DNA from 4 places in the Oceanobacillus sp. FSL K6-0251 genome. Region 4 is predicted to be linked to each of the others. Evidence: riboswitches for the same ligand, from Rfam matches in the RefSeq annotation. Region 4 holds a riboswitch; each other region holds the start of a gene.

Region 1 (7,862 bases), 1.7 Mb from region 4:
GCTTGGTGCAGCGACGGAGCGTATATTTCCAGAAGATGATAATGGACCTGGCGCGTTAGCTCTTGGAGTTCCCTATTTTATTGATCATCAGTTAGCAGGAGCATATGGAAATAATGATAAAGAATATATGCAAGGTCCCTTTCGTAAGGGAACCCCTTTTCAAGGCTATCAGTCTGCATTAAAACGTCATGAAATCTTTATGCAGGGAATTCGTGCATTAGAGCAGGAAAGCCAAAATGATTATAAGGAGTCTTTTATAGATTTGGAAGGAGAACAGCAGGATAAAATATTGCAGAAATTTGAAAATGACGAAGTAAAATTAAAAGGGGTTGCGTCCTCTGAGTTTTTCAAAATGCTGCGTGCATCAACACTCGCAGGTGCTTATGCTGATCCTTTATATGGCGGGAATGATAAAATGCGCGGTTGGAAAATGAAGGAATATCCAGGCAGTCAAATGAGTTATACCGATAAAATTGAGGATGAAAGCTTTATAGAGATGGAACCAAAAGCATTAAACGATCATTTGTAATACGATGAGGAGGCTGTTGATATGGCAAAGAAATTGGACAAGGTAGATGTTGTCACTGTTGGGGTTGGCTGGACAGGCGGTATTATTGCCGCAGAGTTGACAAAGGAAGGATATAAAGTCGTTGGTCTGGAACGAGGCGGTGACAGAGGAACAGAAGATTTTCATATGGTTCATGATGAATACCGTTACGCTGTCCGTTATGGGCTGATGCAGGATACCTCGAAAGAAACCATCACATTTCGGAATAAACGGGATGAACATGCACTGCCCATGAGACAATTAGGTTCATTTCTTCTGGGAGAAGGTGTCGGCGGTGCTGGAGATCATTGGAATGGACATACGTGGCGTTTTTTGCCATATGACTTGGAAATCAAATCGGAAACAGATAAAAAATATGGAAAGGACAAGCTGAGCGACGATTATACATTACAGGACTGGGGCATCACTTATGATGAGCTAGAGCCTTATTTTTATAAATTTGAACAAACTACTGGCATCAGCGGAGAAGAGAATCCAATGGGAGCTCCTCGGAAGAACGATTATCCGACAGGCCCAATGAAAAGCACTCCCATCTTGGATCGCTTTAAAAAAGCTGCTAAGAATTTAAATCTTCATCCTATCCAGATGGCGTCCGCAAATTTATCGGAGGCATATGAAAATCCGGATGGGGAAACAATCAATGCTTGTCAGTATTGCGGTTTCTGTGAGAGATTTGGTTGTGAGTACGGAGCAAAGTCAAGCCCGAATATCACCGTTCTCCCTACTGCAAAAAAAACAGGAAACTTTGAATTGCGGCCTGACTCCAACGTGGTCGAGGTACTTCATAATAATGGGAAGGCAACCGGTGTCCGTTATGTCGATGTGCAAACGGGAGAGGAGTTTGAACAACCTGCAGATGTGGTCATTTTGACAAGCTATGTATTAAACAATACGCGTTTACTGCTTCAATCAGAAATTGGCAAGCCTTATAATCCGGAAACTGGAAAAGGCGTCATCGGGAAGAATTATTGCTATCAAATCGGGGGTGGCGCAACGGGCTTCTTTGAAAACGAGAAGTTTAACACTTTTATGGGAGCAGGCTCGCTTGGGGCTACCGTAGATGATTACAATGGAGATAATTTCGATCATAAAGCTTTAGATTTCATTCATGGCGGTTCCATATCAATTACACAAACAGGACGCCGGCCAATTGAAAGCAATCCAGTTCCTAAGGGCACGCCATCATGGGGTAAGGATTTTAAAGAGCAGTCACTGCATTATTTTAATCGATCTCTTTCTGTTGGTGCACAAGGAGCTTCCATGCCGCATCGCAACAATTATTTAAGCTTGGATGAAAACTATAAAGATGCATATGGTAATCCTTTATTGAAGTTAACGTACGATTTTACAGAGCAGGACCGGAACTTACATCGCTATCTTTCGGAAAAAGCCGGAGAGATTCTAAAAGAAATGGGTGCCGATCACGTGGACGTCAGAGAAATCAGCGAACATTATGATATCGTCCCATACCAGACAACCCATAATACGGGCGGTGTCATTATGGGTGCTGACCCAGAAACCTCTGCAGTAAATAACTATTCACAAATGTGGGAGGTCGATAATCTATTTGTTGTCGGTGCTTCTGCTTTCGCCCATAATGGCGGCTACAACCCGACTGGCACGGTAGGGGCACTGGCATATCGGGCTGCGGAAGGGATTATTAAATTTCTCGATGAGGGAGGCCAATTGGTCCAAGTGAGTAAAAACAGCCAGCATGTTTAATGATAGAATAAAAGAGGAGGGAACAGGATGGGGCTTTCCAATATCGGTATCCCAGGCTTGATTCTGATTATTATTCTGGCTTTGATCATTTTTGGTCCCCAAAAACTGCCTGAAATTGGTTCTGCCTTAGGGAAAACACTGACTTCATTTAAAAAATCAGCAGAAGGCATCATAAGTGATGAAGAAGCGAGTGAAACAAAGGAAATACCGAAAGTCAACAGAGAAGGTTGAAATCTTATGTTAATATTCTGCAATGCAATAAGCGTATCCGATGAATATGAGTTTGAGGTTTATTAGTATAGCTGTTTTCATAGAAAGAAATTTGAAGTCTTGTACTAAAAAAGAGAGCTGCACCGGCAGAATCCTTTAGGTACAAGACTTTTTTGCTGTGTATGAGATGACTTTTACCGGTTTTTTTAAGTAGCTTAATCAGGAACGAAAAGATAGAAATAAAAAAAGACACATTGACATTTATAATGATAATGATTATCATTATCATTAAATAGTAGGATTTCTTTATCTAGCGGTTTTGATGGGACGAGTAAACGCAGTCCCAGGTCCAACTAAGGCGTTCGCGAATTGAAGTAATTGAAGACATTTTTCATCTCCCAATTTGCGCATCATTCTAGATATTATCCAATATTTTAGCGTGTGTTTTTTATCGATCTGGTGTGAATCCTCACGAATATTAGAAAAAGAATACAGAAAATTTAACTTATGGAAGGTTGTTAGACGATGACAGAATGCAAAGATGTAACCATTATAGGCGGTGGCCCGGCTGGATTGTATGCGGCCTTTTATTGCGGGATGCGCGATCTATCTGCCCGCATTATCGAATTTAAACCAAACCTCGGAGGGAAGGTTCATATCTATCCTGAAAAAATGATTTGGGATATAGGAGGACTAACACCGATTACCGGCGCTCAATTGATAGAGCAAATGGAAGCGCAGGCACGTACATTTAACCCGGAAGTTATTTTAAATGAAAAAGTGGAAAAACTTGAAAAGAATATGGAAGATTGTTTTGTGGTGACAACCAATACAGGACATAAATACGTTAGCCGAACGGTTATTTTGGCAACTGGCGGAGGTATTCTGGAACCAATTAAATTGGATATAGAGGGAGCGGACCGTTTCGAGGTAAGCAATCTTCATTACACAGTACAGAGCCTTGACAGGTTTAAAGATAAGAAAGTGATTGTTTCCGGCGGAGGAGATACGGCCATTGACTGGGCTACCGAATTAGAGCCCATTGCGGAACAGGTATCATTGGTTTATCGAGGGGAGGAATTCAAAGCAATGGAAGCGCATATCGCTCATCTGGAAGCCTCCTCTGTCCATATCTATAAAAATACAAAAATAGAAAAATTGCTTGCAGACGAAGAAGGTCATCATGTCAAAGAAATCTTGACGAAAAACCAAAAAACCGGGGAAAAAGTTCGTTTTGAAGTGGACGATTTAATCATTAATCATGGATTTGACAGAGAGCTGAAATTTATTAAAGAAAGTCCGTTGAAAGTAGAACTTGAACAGGACTTTTTCGTAAAAGGATCCGGAAAAGCTGAAACGAACATAGCTGGTTTATATGCTGCCGGTGATATTCTTTCATTCGATGGAAAGGTGCACTTAATTGCCGGCGCGTACAATGATGCAGCGAATACAGTGAATCAAGCAAAGCTGTATATGAAGCCGGATGCCTATAATGAGATTTATGTCTCTTCTCACAACTCAAAATTTCATGAAAAAAACAGAAAGCTGCTTTCTCACTTGTATACGAAATAATAAGGCAGAAAATATGAATTTAAATGATACATGCCATCTTCTTATTGACACTATCTCGAACAAAGATAGTGTTTTAATTTTGGAGGAAATGGAATGCCTTACATTGAGAAGCTGTTCTAAGAAAATAGAGGAAGAGCTTATAGCACATTGTATTCTATAAAAAGAGAAAGATCGCACGTTTATTTATCGTATATCAACACGCATGTTACAATGAAGAATATGTTCTTAAAAAATTATAGCTCTCTATTTTTCCAAAATAGTATAGGATGACGTATTTATACGCTTGGCAAAACAATACATATCAAAGAGGTGTAGCGGAATGAAAAAGATGAAGGCAGCAGTTCTGAATAAGCCATTGGATATTGAGGTTAAGGAAATAAATATACCAGAACCAAAGGAAAATGAAGTATTAATCAAAGTGCAGTGTATCGGTGTATGCGGCTCTGATGTGCACTACTACGAACACGGAAAAATCGGGCGTTATGTCGTAGAAGAACAACTCATTTTAGGGCATGAATTAGCAGGAGATATTGTTAAAGCTGGCAGTCAGGTTGAGAATCTTGCGGCAGGCGACCGTGTAGCTGTCGAGCCGGGTGTGGTATGCGGAACTTGTGAATATTGTAAATCAGGCCGATACAATCTCTGCCCGGAAGTACAATTTATGGCAACTCCGCCAGTTGACGGAGCTTGGTCTGAATATGTCACGATTCGCAGTGATTTCGCCTTTAAAATACCGGATCAAATGAGCTATGAAGAAGGGGCTTTAATTGAACCGCTTTCTGTTGGCATTCATGCGATGCAGCGCGGAAAAGTTCATCCCAATGATAAAATGCTGATAACCGGTTTAGGACCTATTGGGCTGTTAGCGATCAAGGCAGCGAAAATATTCGGAGTGAACGAAATCTATTGCTCGGATGTGGTACCATATCGCAGAGAATTAGCGAAGAAATTTGGCGCGACAAAGGTATTTGATCCAACACAAGATAATATTCATGAGGAGATAGAAAAGGCAACAGCTGGCAGTGGTTTGGATATCGCCGTTGAAACTTCAGGTAATGGCCGGGCGGTTCAGGATGCACTGACGATTACGAAACGCGGAGGAAGGATTGTATTAGTTGGATTACCTGCATCCTCAGAAATACCTGTAGATATTACCCATATCGTCGATTCAGAATACGACATTCACGGTGTTTTTCGCTATGCAAACAGTTATCCGACAGCAATACAGGCAATTGGCAGTCAGGACCTTGGTCTCGAGGATGTAATTACCCATAAGTATCGTTTAGATAATATCAAAGAGGCTGTAGAAACCGCCGTAAATCAGAAGGATACTAGCATTAAGATAATGATTTATCCATGATAACGAGTGAAACACACTAGTTTTTTAAGCTTCTTGGAAACCTATTTTTTTAATAGATTTGATTATTTCTTTGCTGATTTTCTTATAAACAAAAAAGACTTGACTTAACAATTTGTTCTGCTACCATAATAGACAATCGAATACATTTCAATTTTCTGCTAGGGGCGCCGTAACGGCTGAGATAAATGTATATTTAGCACCCTTAGAACCTGATCTGGTTAAGGCCAGCGGAGGGAAGTAGAATAAGCAGACAACCATGCGCTATTTTTTCGTGTGTATGTTTTTGTATGCAGATGCTTCCTTCTACGAGTCTTTAGAAAAAAGATTAAAGGAGGATTTTTTTTATGAAATTTACGGATGAATTACGTGCTGCAACGAAGGAAAGCTGGGAGCAAAGTTTACATCACCCATTTGTGCAAGGAATCGTGAAAGGAGATTTGCCGCTAGAAACATTTAAGTATTATATTTTACAAGATATTTACTATTTAAAACATTACGGTAAGATCCACGCGATTGCAGCATCCCAGGCCGAAGATTTTAAGCTGACTGCTCTTTTAGCTGATAAAGCGCGCTTTACAGCAGAGGCTGAACTGACCGTGCATAATGAGCACGCTGAGATTTTAAATATTACACAAGCAGATTTAGATAACTTCAAACCAGCGCCAACTGCGTATGCCTATACTTCGCATTTGTATCGAGCAAGCCTGTCTGGAAATCTAGCACATACTGTGGCTGCCATACTGCCATGCTATTGGTTATATGCGGACATCGGAAAAGTGAATGAAAATGCCACTCCAGAGCCGGAAATTTATCGTAACTGGATTAAAATGTATGCGAGTGACTGGTTTCAAGATTCAACTACCGAAATGATTAATTTACTAAACACTTTAGTTGAAGATATGAATGATAAGGAAAAAGAGAAGGTAAAAGAACAATTTATTATCGCAAAAGAATACGAACTCCATTTCTGGGAAATGTCCTACAATCTTGAAGGCTGGCTTTCAGAAAGTAAAAAAGTGAACAGTCGTTAAGAAGAAACAGAACGGCTTCCAATTTCTTAATGGGTTCGGTTTATTCGTTCCATGTTAAAGAACTCTCATTTATCTGAGGGTTCTTTTTTTGGACTGGAAGGGAAAAGTATTTATTATACCAACTACGCAATTTTGTTAAAAACACGATGCAGCTAATTTACTTGTGATACAATTTTCGTAATGGCAAGAAGCAAACAAGCCGAAAGCCGGAAATTTAGTTTAATAAGCATTTATTCCAAAGAAATGAATACTTGTAGATAGTGAATTTAATCTTGTGTCTGACACGGAGAAGGGATAATCGTGAAAAACACTCAAGTAACAAGAAAAGCTTCCGAGCAAATCGTATCCGCTATAAATGGATACCTGAAAGGACGAATCAGCCCCTTAGTGGTGGCTTTGGACGGGGGGAGCGGTGCAGGAAAATCTACGCTGGCTGCTGAGGTTGCTTCACACGTAGGAGCAACTGTTATTCAGTGTGATGCGTTTTTCGACGCGACGATTACAGACGAGAAATGGAATACTTCTACATCGGAATGGAAATGTCCCAGATGTATTGACTGGCAACGTCTGCATAAAGAAGCATTGTTACCGCTTATAGCGGGGGAAAGCGTTCAATATCATCCTTTTTCTTTTTCAGCTGAAAGCGGTCTGGCCTCATCCTCCATAACGAAAGAGCCCTCAAAGGTCATTATTCTTGATGGAATTTATAGCTCGCTGCCCGAATTTTCTGATGTTGTTGATTTGAAGATTCTAGTGGATGTATTACCAGAGGTTCGCCGTTATCGGCATAATGTAAGAGAGGGGCATGCGGATGAGGCTTGGCATAAGCAATGGGATCCTGCAGAGGACTACTATTTCTCCGTTTTGTGCCCGCCGGCATCATTTGATTTAATCGTCGTGAACGGGTAAGGCACCTCTTAAATGGAATGATTCCATTCCCTAAATTAAATAATATTGTAATTATGTATTGACAATTAAAGTGATAATGATTATCATTATCAATAAGGAATAAGGTTTCTCTATCAAATTGTTCTGTGAATAAATCAGATGACTCATTGTGTTACCCCCCATCCAACATATTAGAGACTTGATAGAGATTCCTTCTCTTTTTTACAGGCTGTTTTTTGGAAGGTGCCATAGGCTTACATAATAAACACGCAATTTCTTTTTCCAACGACAGATTACTTAGTACGCTTATACATAGAATATAATTGGACAAGAAGGAAAATGGGATAAAATCATTGCCTTCATTATTTTAAAATTAAAAGAGGAAGATAAGACGGAGGGAAGAATAATTTAACAGATTACCATACAACTATAAATTACGCACTAAAAGCGTATGATACTGTTATTAGCCTGCGATAAATAATTCGAGAGTTGTGAATTATTTATCGTTTTT
Region 2 (7,862 bases), 200 kb from region 4:
TAATTGCCGGAATAATAAGCCATCCTGCAACGATTGCATAACGAGAATCAGTTTGAAATGCTGACTGATGTTCTTCCTTTTTTTCTTCCACTGCTACGTCCCCTTCTTTGCTCAATTAAAATAAATATAGCAAATTCAGGATATTCCTTCAACTGTGTATTAGACTGCTCAACTCTTTTTAGATTTTCTTATCCATCCTTCCTTTGGTATGTGTTTTCTATAAAACGAAACTTCACTCAGGGAGAGTTTTACGGATGGTTCTCCTCGATAAAAATATCGATTTATATCACGTTAAAAATAATTGGTACGCATACCTCTCTCCATTCTCAAAAGGAAGCTGGATGATTCCCTTGAACTTAAACCCCGCAGACAGAATAACATGCTGCATTGCCCGATTTTTTGGATGTGTATCGATCCGGATTTCCTTGATACCCTTTTCTTCACACGTAAACAGCAGCAGCTTCATAAACATTTTCCCGTAGCCCTTCCCATTAATGTCAGGGTTAATAGCGAATTTATGAATGGTTGCATAGTTATCCTCCTGTGATGTATCCCAATCCCCATATCTTATGGAGGAATAAGCCGGCTCTTCTTCATTCGTTATGATTGCTGTACCGATAATCTGCTTATTTATCGTAAAAAGATAATTATTTCCTTTTTCTACCTCTTCCCTTATGTCTTCCTCTTTCGGTGTATCTTCATCAGACCACTGTGGTGATCCGGATGCAGCCAGTTTATTTCTTGCACGATTAATTATTTGCATCATACCTTCAACATCCTCGAGCGTTCCATTTCTCATTTCTATATTCATGACAGGCACCTGCTTTTATTATTTTTACATTCTCTTCGACAGCTTTCTAAGCACTGAGAAGACAAAATGTATCTTTTATTTTAAATTATACATCTTTTTATTTATTCTCTAACAATAATTGCTTCCTTTTATATAAAAATTCCCAAAACGTACTGCCGCACCCTAAATATACCTGTACAATTCCCCAATTCAAACAGTTGACTTCTTTTTCCTTCTTTGATATATTGTCAATGTTATAAAAATTAAAACCGCATACATGATTTAAAGGAATGTAACCTTTAGAGGGCATAACCTGACAAGATAAAGCACGATTCGTGTACTTTATTTTGTCAGGTTTTTTTATTGGATATAGCTTACCTTTCACATAGAAGCAGGGGAAGACGTCCAAACTATATAAGATTTACGCAGCTTTTTAACGAACGTTACATTCTAAAATATACAAGGAGGAATACAAATGGGTTACGAAAAACTGGCAAAAGACATCGTGGAAAACGTCGGCGGCGATAAGAATATTAAAAATGTCGTCCACTGTGCCACACGATTAAGATTTCAACTCAGAGATAACAAGAAAGCAAACAAGCAGGTACTTGAGGAAATGGACGGAATACTCAGCGTTGTCCAGAGCGGCGGACAATACCAAGTCGTTATCGGTCCGCATGTATCCGAGGTATATAAAGAAGTTGCAAAAAATACCAATGTGGAAAACAAGCAGGATGATAATAATGACAGCGGCGAAAAAGCGAATTGGGTAGCACAGGTTTTTGATGTGATATCAGGAACATTTTCTCCTTTATTAGGAGCACTTGCCGGCGCAGGTATGTTGAAGGCGCTGTTAATCGTACTAACGATGACTGGAGTGCTCAGTGAAGAAAGCAGCACCTATTTGATTTTATCAGCTGCCGGTAACGCTATATTTTATTTCCTGCCAGTATTTATAGGTTATACATTATCTAATCGATTGGGAGCAAATCCGTTTGTAGGTGCGTCAATCGGAGCGGCCTTATTAGAACCAAACCTAACCGGTCTAATTGATACGAACGCATCCTTTTTAGGAATACCCGCTATTGTAGTAGACTATTCTTCTACGGTATTCCCTATCTTTATTGCCATTTTAATTTATGCTTTACTCGATAAAGGCCTAAGAAAGATTATTCATAAAGATTTACAAATGTTTTTGGTCCCTATGCTATCGCTGCTGATTGCTTTCCCGTTAGCTGTGCTGATTTTCGGACCATTTGGAACATATGTAGGAGATGGTATTGGAGCAGGCATCGAATTTCTTATTGAAAGAAGCGGATTATTAACGGGTGCTGTGTTAGGCGGAGGCTGGTCCTTCTTGACATTGTTTGGTTTACACTGGGGAATTGTTCCAATCTCCATTCAAAACCTTGCAACTGGCGGCGATCCGCTGACACCGATGTTTGCAACTGCAGTGTTCGCGCAAATTGGTGTAGCACTCGGAATCCTAATCCGGGCAAAGGATAGAAAATTAAAAGCATTAGCTGGTTCTACGATGTTACCAGGTGCCCTTGGCGGCGTCACAGAGCCAATTCTTTACGGACTTATCCTGCGTTATCGCAAGACGATTATCTATCTGCTTGCCGGCGGTATCATTGGCGGTGCAGTTAATGGTATGCTAGGATCTGAAGCACTTGCATTTGCTTTCCCTAGTTTCTTATCTATACCGGCATTCTCTCCTATCGGAACCTACCTAATAGGAGTATTAATAGCATTTGCAATTGGCTTGATATTAACATTAGTTTTCGGTTTTGAAGTAACGGACAAAAAAGCCGCTGGCAACGAAAAAGAACAGAATACACCTGCAAAGGCAGCAGAATCAGAGCCAGCACAGAAAAAAGAACAATTAATCGAACAAGAAGCCATCAGAAGTCCATTAACAGGTATCGTCAAGCCTTTAAGCGACGTAAACGATCCAGCCTTCTCCTCTGAAGCAATGGGAAAAGGAGCTGCTATCGAGCCGACAGTCGGTGAAGTTGTGGCACCAGTGAGTGGCGAGATTTCCGCTATTTTCCCAACCCATCATGCTGTTGGAATCACATCGGAACATCAGGCTGAAATCTTGATTCATGTTGGTTTAGACACGGTACAGCTAGAAGGAAAACACTTTGAAGCGCTGGTAAAGCAAGGAGACACTGTGAAACAAGGGGATCCACTGATCCGGTTTGATATTGAAAAAATCAAAGAAGCAGGATTTGATGTAACAACCCCAGTTATTGTCACGAATACAGATAAGTTCACAGACCTTATTGTAACGGATGATGTAGAAGTAAAAGCGAATGATGATTTTATTCGGGCAATTGTATAAGTAAGAAGCTGCTAAGCCTCCAAACTCCTGCCTTCCTTTAAGGTCCGGAGTTTGGAGGCTTTTTTCAATCATAAAAAGAAAAAGCCATTAATGAAGCTCCTCTCGCTCTTCAAATGACTTTATTCTTAATAAAACGTATTTACTTCATCTTTCATAACCCGGTTAATCCATCATTCGCTTCTTAAATGTAACGGCAGCCAACACTACCATCGCCGCAGCCCATGCTCCAATAATGGCAAATGGCTTCCACAGCTCTCCAAACCCAGCTCCTGCATCTTCCAACTCTACAATTTCCTGCAGCTGGAGTCCTGGTGTATATTCTAATATTTGTAAGAAAGCATATTGCTCCGCAAACATAATAAACATATTTCCCATCCCAAATATAAACATTACAGGCAGGATATATACAGATGCTTCTAACACACTTCTAGTAATTAAGCCCATCCATGTACCTAATGCAATAAAGAAAATCAAGGACAGAACAATTCCAGCCATTAAACCGATTCTGCCGGAGAAAGAAAAATCCATAATAAACATACTGATACCCGTTACAATCACGGTAATCAAAATCGTTACTGCACTTTTTCCCGACAATATTTCGGTCAATGTTGCCGGGGAAAGCATCAGACCGCGTAACGTGTTTTTCTCTTTTTCTTCTGCTATCATCGCACACTGCAGGAAAGTACCAACTAAAGCAAGCGACATGCTGATGACAAACAAATGCATCTCTATCGTTACATTATCCATTCGACCATATATGACGGCAAAGATAAGCGGCATCAATGCAGTAGACGAAACATACATATTTCGATATAAATCTTTTAAATCCTTTTGAAAAATGGCCATAAATCGTTTTACAGAAAATGTCATACCAGTTCCCTCCCTGTTACTTCAACAAAGATATCTCCTAATGTTGGTTCTTTTGTATAAATCCGCTCCACCATTTCCCGGGAAATATATTGTTGAATTTCCTCAGCACTAGATGATTGAAGTGGAAGCTCCAATTCTCGCCCATCTTTCAGTTCGAGTCCAATTACCTCTTCCCGATACTGTTTTTTTAGCTGTTTTGGTTCGTCTAAAAGCTGGACAACCCCTTTATTTAAAAAGGCTACCTGGCTGCATAGATGATCTGCTTCCTCCATATCATGCGTGGTCAGAAAAATAGTCGTTCCCTGTCGATTCAGTTCTTTTAAACCGTTATGAATATGTTTTGAATTCGCAGGATCCAATGCCGATGTCGGCTCATCTAAAAATAACAACTCAGGCTTATGCAAAAGTGTTCTTGCCAATAATACGCGCTGTGTCATTCCTTTAGACAGCTTAGCAACCTGTGTTTTTTTCTCCGAACCTAAATTAACTGCTTCCAGCGCCTCATCGATCCGCTGTAAAGATGTACCATATAAATCTGCATAAAGCTTTAAGTTATCATAAATAGTCAGCCGTGCGTATAAACCGCTATTATCCGTCACAACCCCAAAGCGTTTTCGATATTCCGGTGTATTTAATTTGGAAACAGGTTCTCCAAAGACCTTCGCTGTCCCTGCTGTCGGCCTCATTTGTCCAGTTAAAATTTTTATAGTTGTTGTTTTCCCAGAGCCGCTCGGACCTAAAAACCCAAATGTTTCACCCTTTTTCACTTGAAAAGAAACATTGTTTAATGCTTGCTTTTTACCAAAAATCTTCTCTAAAGATATCACTTCAATCATATTCTCCATCCCTGAAACCTCCTGTATCAGTTAAGTTGCCTGTGACTACAGAATAGCTTCTTTTCAACAATGGTGCAGTATATTTTCGACGAATGGAGTATATATCACATTGAATTATGCTTATTCTACCCCCAATAATTCTTTCAGCTCGTTCAACTTTGATTTCGATAATGGAACCTCAGAGCTTTTTTTATCTACAAGAGATAAGCTGTAGCTGTTTCTCGTCCATGTAATTACTTCTCTTATTTTTTGAAGATTCACAATATAAGAACGGTGACAGCGAAAGAATCCTTGATGAGACAAGCGCTGTTCCAATTCTTTTAAGGTAAAACCTGTAGGAAACCCCTCTCCGCGAGTATACAGATAGGATTGTCCTTCCTGACTTTCGATGTAATCAATCTCCTGCGGATCAAATAAAATAATCTTATCCTCTACTTTTGCGGAGATTTTATTTAACTGGAAAGTTTGCTTTATTTGAACCGCTTCTTCTGCTGTTTCTTTAACATTTGTTTCTGTGGAGGTTAAACGTTCTTTCTCCTCTGTTTCCACGTCCATTTGCTGTATCCCTTGCTCATTTAGACGATAGACCGTATCCGAAATGGTCACAGCACTCTCCGTACTTGTCGTTAAAATCAATACCGCTTTTTGCTGTTTCTGCAGCAATTCGACAAATTGATGGAGGACCCGTTTCGTTTCTAAATCTACATTGACCTCAGGCTCTTCGAAGATAACCACTTCCGCCTCCTGCATTAATATTCTGCCAAACTGAACACGACGCTTTTCAGAACGATTGAGCTGATGCATCTTCCATTTCGCTTTTTCCTCCAGTTGGATTTGCAATAGTACTTCCTTTATGGAAGTCTTGCTTTGATATAAAGAGCCGATAAATTTCAAATATTCCTGTACCTTCAATCTTTCATAAATGCCCTCTTCATACCAGCAAATCCCTAAAGAAGAAACGTATTTCTGCTTATCCTCCTGTAATGTCTGTTGCTTGATTTGAATCGATCCATTCCGCACATTTTCTTTTCCGATAATCATCTGCAGCAACACCGCACGTATATTAACAGTGGATTGAATTGCCTTTATTTCTCCAGGTTTTACTTCTATATCTATTTTCGGAAATAAGGTCTGGTCTCCCTGACGATATTCCATTCCGTTTATGCTTAACATGTTTCATTCCTCTTTCTATTGATAACATCCTTTATATGAGCTTGCAGTCTAATGATTATTTCATGACAAACCGTTGAATCTTTGATACAGTAGACTCAAAGATAATAATGAAAAGCAACTACTAGGGGAGCCCAACATCGCGGGCTGAGAGGGAAGCATGCTTACTTTCCGACTCTTACAAACCTGATCTGGCTAATACCAGCGTAGGGAAGTAGTCAATCAACATATGATTACTCTCAGTATACCAAATCAGGCTTCTCGATAAAGCCTGATTTTTTATTTTTACAAAGTAGTTACCTTTTCATTTCCCTTAAATTAGAAGGAGATGATTGGATTGAAAAATCGCACACGCCTGTTAACAATGATGGCTGTACTTGTTGCTATCGGAACGATTGGATCACAATTGCTCTGGTTTCCTGCCGGAGTTGCCAGAGCCTATCCTGTTCAACACGCTATCAATGTTATTGCCGGGATTATGCTCGGGCCGGGTCCGGCAGTTATTGTCGCATTGATGATTAGCCTGCTCCGAAACCTTTTAGGACTGGGAACCTTGGTTGCTTTTCCTGGAGCAATGATTGGAGCTTTTGCTGCTGGGGTATTGTATAAGAAAACGCAGAAATATCCAATGGCAGCTCTTGGAGAAATTATTGGCACCGGAATTATCGGCTCTTTCTTTGCAGTTCCGATAGCCAATCTGCTTATGGGAAGCTCTGCGGGAGCATTTGCCTTTATCCCGGCATTTGTTGTAAGCAGTGTCTCTGGTGCATTGATTGGCTGGCTGTTAGTCAGCCGTCTCCCGGCACAGCAGTTTTCTTTAACAAAATAATTTACTTTATTCTATCCAAGGAGGATTTTTATTATGAGTCAGGTTCGTTGTGCATTAACTATTGCCGGTACAGACCCTAGCGGTGGCGCCGGTATTCAAGCAGATTTAAAAACATTTCAGGAGTTAAAAACCTATGGCATGTCCGTGATCACTTCCGTTGTAGCTCAAAATACGACAGGGGTCCGCTCTGTAGAGCATATGCCTCTTTCCATGATTGAGGACCAGCTGGATGCAGTGATAGAAGATATGCCCATCCATGCTGTGAAAACAGGAATGATTGCAAGTAAGCAGATGATGGAATTAATCGTAAAAAAATTGGAGAAGGTTGATGCACCTTATGTCATGGACCCAGTGATGGTGGCTACCAGCGGGGACTCATTGATTGATGAAGAGGGCCGCAGCTTTTTACGGCAATACCTTCTTCCATTAACAACGGTTGCAACACCGAATATTCCGGAGGCAGAATTCCTGACTGGACGATCCATTACAACTGAAGATGATATGAAAGGCGCAGCCGAATACCTTGTTCATGAATATGGTGTAGATGCAGCCTTAATAAAAGGCGGCCATTTAAAAGGACAAGCAATCGATTTTCTTTATGACGGGAAAAAAATGCATAGCTATGCTGCAGAACGCATTGATACGAAGAATACGCACGGAACAGGCTGTACCTATGCCGCTGCGATTGCTGCTTATTTGGGGAAAGGCTGTCCGCTTCCGGAAGCAGTAAAAAAAGCAAAAGCATTTGTGACTGCTTCCATTTCGAAATCCTTTGACCTTGGAAAAGGGAACGGCCCGACAAATCATTGGGCTATCCGGGAAACCACAGAAAGGAAGATTACGCATGAATCCTGATATTATTCAGCAAGCCAGAAACAACACACCGCTTATTCATCATTTAACCAACCAGGTCGTCATGAACTTTAATGCAAATGGACTGCTGGCTTTTGGGGGCAGTCCTGTCATGGCAAAGGAAATACGGGAAGCTACAGATATGGCCAAGGCCTCCGATGCACTTGT
Region 3 (7,862 bases), 330 kb from region 4:
ATAGATTGCCTCTGTTGTCCGGACACCATAAACCGTTTCATTTTCTATCAACAGCTCATTAACGCTTTCCTGCTCATGCAACACCGCACCATAATGAGATGCAGCCAGAGAGAAGGCTTTGGTCAGATGACGGGCGGAAACCTGACCATCATCCGGCAAATACAGGACAGCACGAAGATTCTCCGTCAGGCTTGGCTCCATTTTTTTCGCTTCTTCTACTGACAGTAAATACGCAGGGTTCCCCGCTTCCCGCTGGAAGGACGCGACGCTTTGCAGCTTGCTGTATTGCTGCTGATGAAAAGCAAGCTTCATGATTCCTTTATGAATATATTGAATATCTACTCCTGACGCTTCCTTCAGTTCCTCGGATAAATTTTTGAATAGCGCTCTGCTCTCATGTGCAAACCGAAAAAGCGGACTGTCTTCTGTAAACTCTCCTTGAGCGCCTAACATACCTGCTGCGGCACTGGAAGCCTCGCAGCCGATTTGATTCCTTTCAATGACCAGCACCCGATTGCCTCTTTTGGCCAGCTGATAAGCAATAGAGCAGCCAATAACTCCGCCGCCTACAATAATTTGATCAAACTGTTTATTCATCTTCTCCCTCCTTTTCATATATTCAACGCTTGCCGGTAAGCTCTGACAGTTTGGACCGGATCCTCTGCCTGCCAAATACCAGACATGACCGCGATGCCGCCTGCTCCTGCGGCAGTTACTTCTTTCGCCCGCTCAGGAGTAATCCCGCCAATAGCATATACCGGCACAGACAGCGCGTTAGTCATTTCCTGTAGTTCCGTTAATCCTCTGGGCTGCTGATTGGCTTTGGACTTGCTGGAATAAATATGGCCATACAGCACATAATCAGCTCCCTCCTGCTGCGCCTGCTCTGCCTCAGCTAAAGAATGAACAGACTTTCCTGCCTTCAATTCAGGGAAGCTTTCTTTTACAAGTGGAATGGAAGGACTGTGAAACGCCAGCTGAATACCTGCGCACTGCTTTATCACAGCAATATCTACTCTGTCATTCACTATTATTTTCTCTAATGGCAATCCGATATTTTCTAATGCACCGATGATTTCCAGAATGTCCTTCGCTGTCTTGTTCTTCTCTCTGATATGCAAATAATCAATCTCAGCCTGAATCCGCTTCACTATTTGCAAATGCTGCTCGGAAAAACTGCCATCACTGATCAAGTGCAGATGCCTGTCCATCTTCTTCTCCCCTTTCTTCCATTTTCTTGTTTCAGGATTGGCAGAAGAACGAAAAAGACCACTTATCCAGCTGAGGGATAAGTGGTCTTGATTATATACAAATTCATTGTTCGAATGATATATCGTCATGTTCCTGCCACTTCCCTACGCTAGTGTTAACCAGATCAGGTTCAAAGGGTCCGAGTATTCGTCTCAGCCAAAGGCTCCCCTAGTGTTGCTTATTTAATTTTCAGATTACAAATAAAGAATAACATATAATTTTTTATTTTCAAAGATATTCTTTCAAAAGTGTTTAGCGATTTATCAAGGAAATGTTATTTTACTTTCAAATGAGTTCTCTTACCCAATTACCTGAACAACATTTCCTTCATTATCTTTGATGTATGTTTTAACAATTTTTACAGCCAGCTGTTCAAACGAGAATAGTTCCGCCACACCTTCTTTAGGAATCAGCTTATCACTCAACTCGATTGTACTCTGCTCATCTAAAATTAGACGCACCTTATCCTTCTCCATTGCATATTCTGACTTTTCCCCGGGCTCTATAGCAATGACAATATCAGGACCTGCCAATGTCAGAGCCTTTCCTTTCAAGAGACGCCCTCGCAGCACTTTACTTATGGTTTCGGTTTGTTTTGCCCCCAGAGTCAGCATTGCTGGTTTTTTTCTGAATAAGCCCTTTTTTTCTGGAGTCCACGATAAATTATCGTTAAATAGAAATCCTGTATTGGATCCTTCCCGTTCTCTTCCTTCATCAACTTTTTGGGAGACATCTGCATGATTTAGTAAAGAATCTCTTTTTAAATCGGTAATAAACGCGGGCATATATGGGGAACTGGCAGAGAGAACACCTCGTGTATTCCACGTCTGCATTGCTTCGAGCTCATCATTTGTGATACCAACCATCTGCAGAAATTGCACTTGACCATTTTCTGTTTCTATTGTACCAAGCTCAGAATCCGTAATAAATGCCAATGCAGTTAATGCCGTATCTGATTCCAAACAGATAGGACCATTTGCATCCATATAGTCTCCATTTTTAAAAACATTACCGCTGTTAAAAACATATCTTCCCAAATTCTGAAGCAGATTAAGCGCCCAGGCTGGCGGTTCCTCTTCCCCTTCTTCTTTTTTCAATCTGAACGTTAATTCAAACCCAAAACCGCTTACTTCTGGATTATCGGTTTCTTTTTCGTAAATCTCTGAAAATCCATATGTAACTATATGCCAGTGCAAGCCTGGCGTTTCTGATTGATAAGCGCTGATTCCATCTAATGGATCCGGTCCGCCCAGCGAATAAGAGATCACTGTTCCATAATGCTTCGGTTCCTGCTTCCCATAAATTGCTTCCATTGCATTATCAATTGCATCCCAGCCGGCTGCTTTTACTTCTTCACTCATTAAATTCCTCCTCTGTTTCCCTTTCCAAAAAGACGATTTTTTCTTTCTAAAACACTACCCCTTTGTCGAAATACAAAACATCTCTGCAAAATCAGTGACGATGGTTTTTTTAGGATTACGCTTCACATCATATCTCATTTTCTCTAACCCTTCTTGGTAATCCTGATCATCAATCAACGTTAATATGGATATGTCTCTATTCTCTGCATACCCCAGATAATCCGACACCCTGATTTTTTCTAATCGATATGTCATCTGCAGTTCTGTGTTAAACCCTCTTATTGAAAGCTCATCAAAAATAACTTCCTTTTCCCAAAACCTTTTTACGTCCTCTTCATATGCTGTTGGAAAATAATGATATACCCACCATTTTCTCATATCATGGATAGCAATATTATGCAGCTTGTATACACCGTTTTTCTTCAAGACACGATATATTTCATCAAGCGCTGCTTCCTTCTTTAAAAAATGATGAAAAGCATAATTATTGGAGATATAATCAAACTTTTCATTCTCGTAGGGCATATCTTCAGCTAAACCATGCACGAGTGAGACATTTTTTAATTTGTTCTTCGCCTTTTTCAACATATCCTCTGAAGCATCAAGCCCGTACCAGCTCATGTTTCGACTATCAAAACAGGTTTATTTGAGTATTAAGATAAATACCTGTCCCGCATGCTAAATCTAACACGTGATACATTGGTTTAGGGTATCTATATTGATACTCCTTTAAATCCTTATCAAATTGCATTTCATCTAATCGATATGTATTGCTCTCATATTTATCAGCAATTTGCGAGTAATCAGTTATTTTCACATTGTTTTTCTTTGCCTTTTAATTATTAGGAGGAATTTAAATGCGGTATAAAGCCATTATACTTGTTTTCTCTATGTTTTTAAAAACTTACTATTCTCCTAATTCATGAAGCAACGTCTCACTGCTTTCCGGATATACAAAAAAAGACAGCACCATTCCAAATGAAAGGTGCCATCTTTTCTAATAGCATGAATTATTGATTTCCTTTTTTAACCCATTCAGCAGCTGTCACTGTACGTTGTGCCTGATGCTTAACTGTCGCTTCCACATCTTCCACCATTTTTCCGTCTTGATCAACAGTGACACTTGTACCATAAGGATTTCCGCCAGCTGCAAATACAGATTCATCCGAGTAGCCTGGAGGTACAATGATAGCTCCCCAGTGCATCATGCTCGTGTACAACGACAGGATCGTCGCTTCCTGACCGCCATGCGGATTCTGTGCAGAAGACATCGCACTGACTACTTTGTTCACTGTTTTTCCGCTAGCCCAAAGTCCGCCTTGGATATCTAAGAATTGCTTCATTTGAGAAGGCACATTACCAAAACGCGTTGGCGTGCTGAAGATAAGTGCATCTGCCCATTCAATATCTTCTGAAGATGCAACAGGAACATCCTTGGTTGCTTCTACGGTTGCTTTCCATGCCGGATTTCCTTCAATAGCAGATTCTGGAGCTAATTCCTGCACTTTCAATACTCTTACTTCTGCGCCATTTGCTTCCGCCGCTTCTGCTGCCCATTTTGCCATTTGGTAGTTCGTACCGCCCATACTATAAAAAATAACTGCTACTTTTGTTTTTGTCATCGTTTCTATCTCCTTTGATTCATTTGATTTTCCAAATAATTTATTTAAAAATCCCATTTCTTACACCTCTTTAAAATAGCTCTCTTTTTCTTCGCCAGAACCATCTCCTTTATTGGAGCGCTGCATCCCAATATCTAACTGTTCTTTTTATGCCTCATTTCAGCTTTTTTATACTTAGTGAAAAAATAACCGCTTTTTGAGACCATTCTGCTTCCAACTGTGTTTCATTTAGTTACCTATCATCACCCTTCTTTCTGAATTTATATTTAATCAAACTATAATTAATTCATTTATTTTTAATTAAATATAAATTATATGATGTACTTTTTATTTTGTCAACACATTATTTAAATCATTAGATAAACGATTAAAAAATAGGAAATGAATCAACAGATGAAAATACCCGTATAATTTCATAGAAATCAGAGAAAATACCAATAAGATACCTTAAATAACAATAAAGTAATCGGGGGTGCTCTAGATGAGCCAGCCATATCAATGTCCCAGATGTAAAACAAACCGGTCGCGTTTCAATGTCATTGAACAAGTAGCGAATCCGGTCAAATTAGATGCCAGCACAGGAGAAGTATTAAATGATTACACGCAGGAGCCGCTGGAAGTATTTCACATCGCCTATAATGGGCCTGAGAGAAGAATACAGTGCGGAGCATGCGGCTTAATCGAGGATGAAAATACGTTTGTAAATACAAAAGCACAATAACTACACGACGGAGGTTGAATATAAATGACGAAAAACCGAAAAGGACCAAAACAGCAGGAACAACCTAATTTGCCGCAAAGTCCAAAGCAGCCTTATGGCGAACCATTGGCAGGTTCTCATAAAGTGAAGAATAAAAATCATTCCAGACAAAAAAATAATGCATCGCATGATATGTGACGCATGAATGGTTTATACCATATACAAAACAAACATTGTAAAGACTGTAAGGGTCAATTGCTTTGTATATGGTAGAGAACTTTCATATCTTTGCCTCTTTAACTTTACATTGACCCCATTATTTACTTCATTATCTTACTTTATCACCATTAGCTTTTGTTACCCCTGTTAACTTTATAACATTAATTTTTATTGCCTATTAAAGATAGTAATGTTTCTTCCAGCCCATTTTGAAAAGGAGTTGCTGGAATGGGGCCAATCCGTCTTTCATATTTATCTCCACTCAAAATAAATCCTTCTTTGGTAAGGTACATGATTTCAACAATTTCTCTCATAAATGCATCAAACAAACCCATACACCGGATAACATTTTTAGTCAGAGGAATAACCACCTTCTGATTTCCTGTTACTTTCCGAGCAATTCGAATAATCTCTTTACCTGAAATCAATCCAGCACCTGGTATGTTCCAATTCTCTCCATAGGAATCGTCTTTATCTGCTATATTCACAATCATCTTAGCAGCATCTGGCAAATAAACATATTCACGGGGCGTTTGTAAATTACCAATAAAAATGGACATTTTACCTGCAGCCATTCCATCAAGTGTAGGCTGCAAGTAAGAATTTTGTGAAGTTGGGCCATAATAATCTGGCAACCTGACAATTAAAGCTTTTGCTCTTTTCCATTTTCCGCTGAATATCAATTGTTCGAAAGCTACTCTAAGTTTACCTTTTTTTGTATGTGGATGTTGAGGATGGTTTTCATCTCCTTTCGCAACTTGGTGTCCATATACATAAATGCCATCAACAATCACGATTCTTTTTCCCAAAATATCTGCTGCTTTCATCACACTTTCTCCCAGCGGCATCAATTTTTCCGCCATTTCCTGATATGGAATATTAGCACACTGAAAGATAACATCTGCATCTTTAGCAGCTTCCACAATCGTTTGACAATCAAATATGTCTCCCAGCTGATAGGTAAGATTCAAATGATGATTGTGTTCTGCCATTAATGCTTCCAATTTATTTTGAGAGCGTCCGAAGGCAATGACCTCTCTTCCTCTGTCTAATAGTTCTGAAACCATAACTTGACCAGTACCCCCGGTTGCGCCTAATACAATTGCTTTTTTCATTTTCAATACTCCCTTCTTTTGGTTATTGATTAATCAATAACTAAAAAACAAAAATAATTTCCATGTTACATCTTTTACGCCTATTAAGGTATTACCTTCAATATAAGCTTGATAAATAAAAGAATTAATCCCAATATGTGAACAATACAATCACAGCGACAGCAATGCCTAATCCGACAGATAAAGTGGAAACAGCATGTTCCTTTTTATTTTTCACCATCATTTTTTCAACCACCTTTTAATTATTGATTAGCAACTAATTAATCCAACCAGCTGATGAGACAAACAGCAATAATTCCAATAAAAACATAATCTACCTTACGTAATTTCACATTCTCACCCCCTAAATTATTTATTGATTAATCAATCACTTCTTTGCAAAAATAAATAATCAACTTTCATTGATTATTTATTTTGTTTTCTCATCAATAAGCTCGGGAAGGTCTAAGAAATAAGAAATATTACATAGCATTCCTCTTGCTAAAAACGTACTGGCTTCCCTTTCTGCATCCTTTATTCCGGCAGACTTGAATCTTTCTAAAGTATAGCTTCTGATGTCAGATAATCCTTTTTTTGCAGTACGCTGTATCGATTTTTCTGTTACGGAAATTCCTATTACCTGCAAAGCAATCTCATTAGGATACAATTCGGACAGTTCTTCATAGGCTTCAATCATTTTTTCAACGAGCTGTTCCGGGCTTGCTTCCACATTTTTAAACGTTTGCAGAATCCTTTCAAATGCCCGATTTAAGGCAGCAATGAATAACTCTTCCTTTGTTTTATAGAATCGAAAAACATACGGCTGAGAGATAGCAGCTTTTTCTGCAACATGAGCGGTAGTTGCATTATAATAGCCTTTCTTTGCAAATACTTCTAATCCAGCCTCTAGAATTTCTTCTTTCCGATTTTCCTTCTTTAATTTTACCATCATAGTGCACCTGCCCAAAAATTAAGTGATTAATCAATTACAAATAAATCCTAACGTTATTTTTAGATTCATGCAAGTACTTTGTAATAATTTTTAATGAAAAATGTTAAAACCATCCCCTCTCCCATTACTCATTTTCTATTCCAGCAGGCGTTTTTTTTCAGATAGCTCATTTATATTTTTATAATCAAGTTCATTGGGAAACGGGTAGCAATATTATTTACGCCCTTTTGAGCTTCCCGATTGAAGCTTCATTCACCTAAAATACTGCAGCATCTTCCTCAGAGACCTCATAGGAACCTTTCACTTCTCCGCTTGCAGCTCAAAATGGCGCATCCTGTATGCATTCATTGCTGTTTCTCCAAGCGTGTCCATCAGATTATGATTTGCATATGCACCTACAATTGCACCAACCCCCGGAACGAGCTGTAGCATTTTCACCAAATCAATATAATCGCGATACTCCTGCTGGAAAACATGCCAATCCATATCAGCCAGCTGCTCCTTCTCCTGCTCCCAATTTTCGATTATATAAAATGTATCCTTCCGTTTTTCATCGCTGGAAAATGCAAGTTGGAAAACATGGAGGATAAATAGCCGTTCCTCATATTCATTTGCATCATAGCCATAGACTGCTGCCAATTCAAACAAAAATTTCATCTTGAT
Region 4 (7,862 bases):
TGGCTGCCTTTTTGCTGGTGACGATAGCTACTGTGCTTATTCCGTTCGCACAGCTGAAGAGTATCTTTTTGGTCATTCAGGGATTGCAGGGCTTTTCCTTAGGAATGATTTTCCCGCTGCTGCTGGGGATGTCTATCCAATCGATTAAACCTGCAAAAAGAGCAACAGCTATGGGGGCGTATCAATCTATCTATGCAATAGGTATATTTGTTGGTCCATTTTTAGCAGGAGTGGTTAATTCGCAGTTTGGTCTCGCATCTGGGTTCTATTTTGCAGGTGGATTAGGGATGATAGCGACGCTGCTTGTCGCCATTTGGTATAGGGGGAAGATATTTACTCGTCTTTCATTTGGCAATAAGGATACAAAGAAGCATCATGCAATTTAAAACTACTAACATTATATGATAGGAGGCAGAAGGAATCATGACAATAAACATTTCGGGTGCGCCATGCTGCTGGGGAGTTGATGATCCTAAGAACCCTTATCTTCCAGATTGGAAAGACGTTTTAAAAGAAGCGCATCTGGCAGGATTTACAGGGATTGAGACAGGACCTTACGGATATCTTCCGCTTGATACAAGTGTTTTAAAAGAAGAACTGGAAAAAAATGAACTTACGATTGTAGCAGGGACTATCTTTGATGATCTTGTCTCCGAGGCCAATCTGCCTAATCTGCTTCAACAAGTAGAGGCTATTTGTTCTTTAATCACGCAGATGCCGCAAGAACAAGCGGGAGACAATCAAAAGTTTAAGACACCTTATCTGATTGTGATTGATTGGGGCCATGATGAAAGAGATTATGCAGCAGGCCACCCTGATCAGGCGCAGAGATTATCAAATAAGGCATGGGGTAATATGATCTCTCATATTACCCAAATTGCAAAGAAAGCTGCGCAAGAATACGGTGTTCGTGCAGTGGTGCATCCACATGCCGGTGGGTACATTGAATTTTCGGATGAAATATTGAAACTGACAGAGGACATTCCGTATGAAGTAGCCGGTCTTTGTTTAGATACAGGACATTTACTTTATTCAAAAATGGATCCGATAGAATGGCTGGAAAAGCTATATCATCGTGTAGACTATATTCATTTTAAAGACATTGATATAGATGTCTACCGACAAGTCATGAATAAAAAAATCCGTTTTTTTGATGCCTGTGCGGAAAATGTAATGTGTCCTATAGGTGAAGGTGTTATTGATTATAAAGAAATATATGAGTTATTAGCTGTAAAATTAAAATATGAAGGGTTTATCACGATCGAGCAGGAGCGTGATCCTCGAAATGCAGGCAGCAGTTTAGCCGATGTGAAAAAAAGTGTCGCATTTTTAGAAGAGCTTGGGTTTAATAAATAAGTTCAAGCTTTCCAATGTAATTGTAATAAAGCGTATGAATAAGGCCACCCGGCCCAGCTTTATACGCTTTTTACAGTAATTTATCACACCGTGTCAAATTACTTTACACTTCTTCATTTTCTCATAGATTTTTAGATGATATTCATGTAAAATAAATACAATTACTGTAATTGTATTTTTGTGAAAAAACAGACAATTGAAAAGGGGGAGATGTGGAAGTGGAAAGCATACAGGCAATAGTGGATACGGTTAATGGTATCGTCTGGGGGCCGATTACGCTCGTACTGATTGTAGGAACGGGAATATTTTTAACATTGCGTCTGGGATTTTTACAAGTAAGAGATTTACCTTATGCGCTTAAATTAACATTCTCTAAAAGTAAAAATAAAGACAAAAACGAAAAAGGAGATATTTCTCATTTCCAATCATTGATGATTGCTATGGCGGCGACACTGGGAATTGGTAATATGACTGGAGTTGCTTCAGCTGTGCTCCTTGGCGGTGTTGGTGCGCTATTTTGGATGTGGCTGGCGGCATTTTTTGGGATGGCCACAAAATATGGTGAAGCTATCTTAGCTGTTAAATACCGTACCGTCAATCATAAAGGGGAAATATCAGGCGGTCCAATGTATTATATTGAAAAGGGATTGGGCTGGAAATGGTTAGCTGTTTTGTTTGCGCTGTTTGGCTTTTTAGCATCCTTTGGAATTGGAAATATGACGCAATCGAATACTGTTGCCGGTTCCTTACAAGCTACTTTTAATATTAACCCATGGGTTACGGGAATCATCTTGATGGCGCTCACTGCATTAGTTTTGCTTGGCGGAGTGAGAGGCATTGGAAGAGTAACTGCTATCTTTGTCCCATTTCTGGCTTTGTTTTATATAGCTGGCGGACTGATTATTGTTATTTTAAATATTACGGAAGTTCCTGCGGCGTTTGCAGTTATTTTTGAGGCTGCATTTAATCCGGAAGCTGTCGGCGGGGGAGCTATCGGTTTAGCGATTCGATACGGGATTGCCCGCGGGGTGTTCTCCAATGAAGCGGGTCTTGGTTCAGCGCCAATTGCGGCAGCGGCAGCGAAGACGGATTATCCAGGGCGGCAGGCGTTAGTATCGATGACAGGAACATTTCTGGATACGATCGTGGTTTGTACGATTACCGGACTTGTTGTGGTGATGAGCGGGCTGCATTTGCAATTTGGAGCAGATGCAGCACCTGTCATTACAGGAGAAGCTTTTGACTTTTTCTTGCCTGGATTAGGTAATTATATTGTTGTATTCGGCCTTATTTTCTTTGCTTATTCCACTATTCTGGGCTGGTCCTATTATGGGGAGAAATGCTTCGGTTATATTTTTGGAGATCGAAATACAATCTATTATAAAATCATTTTCTGTCTGGTTATCCTGTTTGGTGCGGTTCAATCTGTGCAGTTAGTATGGGATCTTGCGGATATATTCAATGGATTAATGGCAGTGCCCAACTTGATTGCGCTCTGTTTATTATCCGGCGTGATTGTATCTGAAACAAATAAATTTAGAGAAGTACGGAGAAAGGAAAAAGAGGAGGAGAGGAAGCAGAAGCTGGCTGGTTAATGATTGCTGTAATAAATGATAAAGTTACAGTAATTTTCTATCGGACATATAAAGGAAATAATTGAGGGGAAATCAATTCGTATAAAAAGTGACTTCTTTGCATCCATGGAAGTCACTTTTTAGGTTTCTCAATAATTGAATTTAATTGCAGCTATAGGATTTATTCGTTCTAAAAGGTTGTCTTCAGGATTTCCAAATAATATCACTTCTCCAGTAACAAGAGTCCCGTTTACAAGAGGACAGCTATGTAAGCCAAGCTGAGCTGTTCTTTTTAATCTGTTTTATTTATTATAAAATACCTTTAGAAATAATAGATGCTCCTATCCTCATATAACAGGAGTATCTCAGTAAAAGTTATTCTTTTTATTTTATTATACCGTTGTATATCCTATATTATTTCACCAAATTTCACCTGAAAACATATTAAAATAGGCGGATATATCTTTTTTTATATACAAACAAATCTCATGATTTTAAAAGATAAATTAGAATAATTTGCATATTATAATTTTATATGTTTAAATAGATTCTACTTTAAGTTATTTTTCCTACAGTTCTCTATAGATGTGGCTGATGAAAATAACATTGTGAATCTTAACGTATTTTTCAATCATACAAGTTCATTTATAGAATCAAAAATTTCATATTTCTATAATCACTAGGGGAGCGATTTTTATCGCTGAGAAAGGAAACTTGACTCTTATAACCTGATTTAGTTAAGACTAACGTAGGGAAGTGATGACTTACTTAAGTAGATAATAATCTAGTTATGTATTCATTTCCCATTCATCTGTATTCGTTGAATGGGTTTTTTAATGCTTATGTCATAAATTCAATAAAAGAGATACCAATTTAATAAGAATGTAGGGGGACCAGTGTTGCTGGTTGAGATACTATCCGTAAGATATAGACCCTTAGAACCTGATCTGGTTGAGACCAGCGTAGGGAACATGCAAAGTAATTTCTATCATAAGGAAATGTATGTACCCTGGGCTTCATGTCTGGGGTATTTTTATTTGGAAGGAGGTTTGCATATTTAATTAGTTGATGATTGCTTTTAAGACATAATAATACACTTTTTGTTAGAAAGAAGGTAGAGAACGAAGGATGAGAGAACAAAATAAAAAAATAGCTCTTCAGTTTCAAAACGTAAATTTCTATTACAAAAATGATGCAGGGAAAATTCCTATATTAAAAAATATGAATCTTTCTATTGCGGATGGTGAATTTGTAAGCATTATCGGTGCAAGTGGGTCCGGCAAGTCGACAATTTTCCGTCTAATTGTCGGATTGGAGGAACTGAAAAGCGGAACTATCTATTTAAACGAGGATCCAGTAACCAATCGTTCTGGAAAAGTTGGTTATATGCCTCAACAGGATTTATTGATGCCATGGCGGACTGTTCAACAAAATGCAGCTCTTCCATTGGAACTGCAAAAGGAAAATCATCTCGATAGAAGAACTGTTCAAAACTTGCTGGAGGCCTTTGGGTTAAAAGGATACGAGAATAAATACCCTCATGAATTATCTGGGGGGATGCGGCAACGGGTTTCCTTTTTAAGAGCCACGTTATCCGGATCTAATGTGTTGTTGTTGGACGAACCTTTTTCAGCCTTAGATGCAATGACCAGGTTATATATGCAGGAATGGTTATTAGAACAGTGGGAACAACAGCAATCTACTATTTTGTTTATAACACATGATATTTCAGAAGCATTATTTTTGTCTGACCGCATTTTCGTCATTACGGATACCCCATTTACAACATTAAAAGAAATTAAAGTACCTTTAGAACGTCCAAGACGACAATACGATTTAGATAAAGAGGAAGTGACGGAGCTAAAAAATGATTTACTAGATCAGTTTCGGATGAGGGTGTAATGCATGAAAAATTATCTTTATTCTATTATTTTAATCACAATCTTTTTGCTTATATGGGAAGCGGGAGCGGGGTTTGTCGCTACATCATTTATTTTGCCAGCGCCAACCGAAATCGTGAAGAAGCTATGGGAATTAAAAACAGAGCTCTTGTTGCATCATCTTCCTATGACGCTTGCTGTTATTATCATTGGTCTTGGGATTTCATTGGTACTGGGAGTTGCTTTAGCAATAAGCATGAATCTATCTAAAACATTACAACAAGCGATTTATCCTATTTTAATTGCATCACAAACTATTCCTATTATTGCATTGGCGCCCATTTTTGTACTTTGGTTCGGTTATTCCATCTGGAGTAAAGTTATCGTTACAATTATCATTACCTTTTTTCCAATTACCGTCAGTACTTTCGATGGTTTTCGATCAACAAGTAAAGAGCTGAAAGAATTATTTCAAACATTAGGTGCATCTAAAAGAGCTCTTTTTTTCAAATTAGAAGTCCCATCCGCACTGCCTTCTTTTTTTTCAGGGCTAAAAGTAGCGGTGCCAATGAGCGTGATTGGAGCGGCAATTGGAGAGTGGCTGGGTGCACAAGCTGGTTTAGGGTATTTTAGTCGTCGGATGATGACACAGTTTAATGGAGCGGGTGTATTTGCTCCGATTGTCCTTCTTTCTTTGATTGGAATTTTATTGTTTATTACTGTTGTTTTATTAGAAAAATATATATTGAAATGGAGAAGATCTTAATATGAAAAAATTATCAATAATAGTTGGTATTCTAATAATCTTTATTAGTTTAAGTGCTTGTGGAAATGAAAAGGAAGAATCTATAGCAGAGGATAATAAAAACGTAAAAGAAACAAATACCGTTTCTATTATGCTTGATTGGTACCCGAATGCTGTACATAGTTATCTATACGTAGCAGAAGAGAAAGGGTATTTTGAAGAAGAGGGAATCGATGTTGATATTCAATTTCCAGCAAATCCGACAGATCCGCTGTCACTTGCAGCTTCAGGCAATGTGACGATGGGATTATATTACCAGCCTGATGTGATTGCAGCAAGAGCAAATGAAAATATCCCTGTTAAATCCGTGGCTGCTATTGTTCGGGAGCCATTAAATCACATTGTTTACCGTTCCGATGATCCGGTAAATTCTCCGAAAGATTTAGAAGGGAAGCAGGTAGGGTATCCTGGAATTCCTGTTAATGAAGCAATTGTTCAAACAATTGTTGAACATGACGGTGGAAATTATGAAAAAGTAGATATGCTGAATGTGGAATTTGAATTGGGTTCTTCTCTTATTTCTGAGCAGGTTGATGCTGTAAGTGGTATGTATGTAAACCATGAAGTGCCAGTTCTGCGCAGTGAAGGCTATGATATTGATTTTATTAATCCAGTAGATTACGGGGTTCCTCACTTTTATGAAATTGTCGCTGTTACCAGTGACGAGACATGGGAAGAGGAACAGAAAAATATTGAAGCATTTTGGCGGGCTGCACGAAAAGGATATGATTTCATGATTGAAAATGAAGAAGAGGCACTGCAAATCCTGCTTGATCACCAGGATGAAGGAAACTTTCCCTTAGAAAAAGAAATAGAAACAGAAAGCTTGTCTATTCTCTTACCAAAAATGGAATCAGAGCAAGGTTTTGGATCACAAGAAAAAGCTTCATGGGAAGAAACAGCAAAATGGTTAAAGGAATATGGAGTAATTAAAGAAATTCCAAACATCGATGATATATTTATCAATATTGAATAATAATATCCTAAATGGCAATAGGAAATGTAATACTTTATATGAAGTCATTATATAGGGCTGGAATGGAATTTCTTGATAAGGTTGCCTAGATTACCTCATCAAAAAATTCTGCGAAAAGGTATTTTCAGTCAATTTTCGAACTGCGTAATGTACGGTATTAGAATATACGTTCATTGTGTGTCCTTTTTTTGACGAATCTCCTAATTAGCCCATTATGCCGACGATGATCAACGCTTTTTCCGTGCAGTTTTTTATGGTTTCGGTGTTTTTCTTTTTATTGGAACGATGAAAATATCAATTTTCGCTGGCTTCTTCAAGGATATGCAGCTCCTGATCATTCGACCAGCTTACAATGTCCAAGCCGCTGTAGACGCAGAATTTATCGTGGGAATAGATGTCTTTTCCGATCGTAACGACACAGCTACGTTGATTCCGATGCTTCAATATTTAAAGGAAAACCTCCCTTTCACGTATCGTCATATTGTTGCGGATTCTGGATATGAAAGCGAAGAAAATTATGTCTATTTAAAGAAGCAAAAGCAGACGGGCTATACCAAGCTGCAAAATCATGAACGCAAGAAAAAAGCTTCTTTCAAAAAAGGATATCAAACATCGGGAAAACATGGCTTACGACAAAAATACAGATACCCTACACCTGTGCCAATGATCGGAAGTTACAAGTCATTAGAAACTATACACGAACTTCACAGACAGGCTACGAATCTCAAGTAACGGTCTACGAATGTGAAGACTGTTCCGATTGTCCGCTTAAAGAAAAATGTACGAAAGCGAAAGGGAATTGTCAACTGCATGTAGCTAAGGAATTTCTGGCTTACCGAGAAACAGCACAAGAAAATATTCTAACAGAAGCAGGCAAGCTGTACCGTATGAATCGTTCCCATTCAGGTGGAAGGAACATTCGGCATACTGAAAGAAGATTATCAACTGAAGAAGTTTCGTACGAGAGGAACAGGCAATGTACAAAATGAGCTTTTGATTCTAGCATTTGGTTATAATTTCAATAAAATATATAAGAAAATCCAAGCTAATCGCCTGGATCTTTATTATCACCCATTAAAGACAGCTTAAAAATTATTAAAAGGCGAAGCTTATTTAAGTACGTCAAAAAAACGAACAATTTTCTTTTTACCGCCAAAAATAAGATAGCGAATCTCAAAAGGAGCTGTCGCAAAATGCGTATCATGCATTTTGCGACAGCTCCAATTTAAAAGTTAAAGTCATCTCATATTAACGAAGCTCACTCAATTCAA

Evidence for each region. A riboswitch is a leader RNA that binds a small molecule or an ion and turns the genes downstream of it on or off. The one in region 4 is predicted to bind thiamine pyrophosphate.
Region 1: it holds a riboswitch for thiamine pyrophosphate, as region 4 does, so the genes downstream of both, tenA (thiaminase II) here and MKY45_RS03565 (ABC transporter ATP-binding protein) in region 4, are expected to answer to the same signal.
Region 2: it holds a riboswitch for thiamine pyrophosphate, as region 4 does, so the genes downstream of both, thiW (energy coupling factor transporter S component ThiW) here and MKY45_RS03565 (ABC transporter ATP-binding protein) in region 4, are expected to answer to the same signal.
Region 3: it holds a riboswitch for thiamine pyrophosphate, as region 4 does, so the genes downstream of both, MKY45_RS02030 (thiamine phosphate synthase) here and MKY45_RS03565 (ABC transporter ATP-binding protein) in region 4, are expected to answer to the same signal.

The regions. Positions count from the first base shown of each region.
Region 1 covers NZ_JBBORS010000001.1:2,373,938-2,381,799, forward strand. Annotated here, with positions in the region: gene MKY45_RS11965 (gluconate 2-dehydrogenase subunit 3 family protein) at 1-529, shown strand, start outside; gene MKY45_RS11970 (GMC family oxidoreductase) at 551-2,290, shown strand; gene MKY45_RS11975 (twin-arginine translocase TatA/TatE family subunit) at 2,318-2,521, shown strand; gene MKY45_RS11980 (NAD(P)/FAD-dependent oxidoreductase) at 3,026-4,072, shown strand; gene MKY45_RS11985 (NAD(P)-dependent alcohol dehydrogenase) at 4,392-5,432, shown strand; TPP riboswitch at 5,583-5,685, shown strand; gene tenA (thiaminase II) at 5,777-6,463, shown strand; gene MKY45_RS11995 (uridine kinase family protein) at 6,764-7,372, shown strand.
Region 2 covers NZ_JBBORS010000001.1:902,340-910,201, reverse strand. Annotated here, with positions in the region: gene MKY45_RS04565 (DUF2569 family protein) at 1-91, opposite strand, end outside; gene MKY45_RS04560 (GNAT family N-acetyltransferase) at 287-811, opposite strand; gene MKY45_RS04555 (beta-glucoside-specific PTS transporter subunit IIABC) at 1,266-3,137, shown strand; gene MKY45_RS04550 (ABC transporter permease) at 3,300-4,007, opposite strand; gene MKY45_RS04545 (ABC transporter ATP-binding protein) at 4,004-4,852, opposite strand; gene MKY45_RS04540 (LytTR family transcriptional regulator DNA-binding domain-containing protein) at 4,964-6,016, opposite strand; TPP riboswitch at 6,130-6,243, shown strand; gene thiW (energy coupling factor transporter S component ThiW) at 6,378-6,842, shown strand; gene thiD (bifunctional hydroxymethylpyrimidine kinase/phosphomethylpyrimidine kinase) at 6,876-7,697, shown strand; gene thiM (hydroxyethylthiazole kinase) at 7,687-7,862, shown strand, end outside.
Region 3 covers NZ_JBBORS010000001.1:367,927-375,788, reverse strand. Annotated here, with positions in the region: gene thiO (glycine oxidase ThiO) at 1-597, opposite strand, end outside; gene MKY45_RS02030 (thiamine phosphate synthase) at 612-1,340, opposite strand; TPP riboswitch at 1,336-1,431, opposite strand; gene MKY45_RS02025 (suppressor of fused domain protein) at 1,551-2,612, opposite strand; gene MKY45_RS02020 (class I SAM-dependent methyltransferase) at 2,667-3,233, opposite strand; gene wrbA (NAD(P)H:quinone oxidoreductase type IV) at 3,623-4,234, opposite strand; gene MKY45_RS02010 (hypothetical protein) at 4,716-4,955, shown strand; gene MKY45_RS02005 (small acid-soluble spore protein P) at 4,980-5,132, shown strand; gene MKY45_RS02000 (SDR family oxidoreductase) at 5,315-6,268, opposite strand; gene MKY45_RS01995 (TetR/AcrR family transcriptional regulator) at 6,678-7,196, opposite strand; gene MKY45_RS01990 (EcsC family protein) at 7,500-7,862, opposite strand, start outside.
Region 4 covers NZ_JBBORS010000001.1:700,569-708,430, forward strand. Annotated here, with positions in the region: gene MKY45_RS03550 (MFS transporter) at 1-386, shown strand, start outside; gene MKY45_RS03555 (sugar phosphate isomerase/epimerase family protein) at 424-1,356, shown strand; gene MKY45_RS03560 (alanine/glycine:cation symporter family protein) at 1,584-2,951, shown strand; TPP riboswitch at 3,602-3,702, shown strand; TPP riboswitch at 3,807-3,916, shown strand; gene MKY45_RS03565 (ABC transporter ATP-binding protein) at 4,059-4,832, shown strand; gene MKY45_RS03570 (ABC transporter permease) at 4,836-5,576, shown strand; gene MKY45_RS03575 (ABC transporter substrate-binding protein) at 5,578-6,591, shown strand; gene MKY45_RS03580 (transposase) at 6,877-7,323, shown strand; gene MKY45_RS23230 (transposase) at 7,275-7,580, shown strand; gene MKY45_RS23235 (transposase) at 7,498-7,680, shown strand; gene iolG (inositol 2-dehydrogenase) at 7,840-7,862, opposite strand, start outside.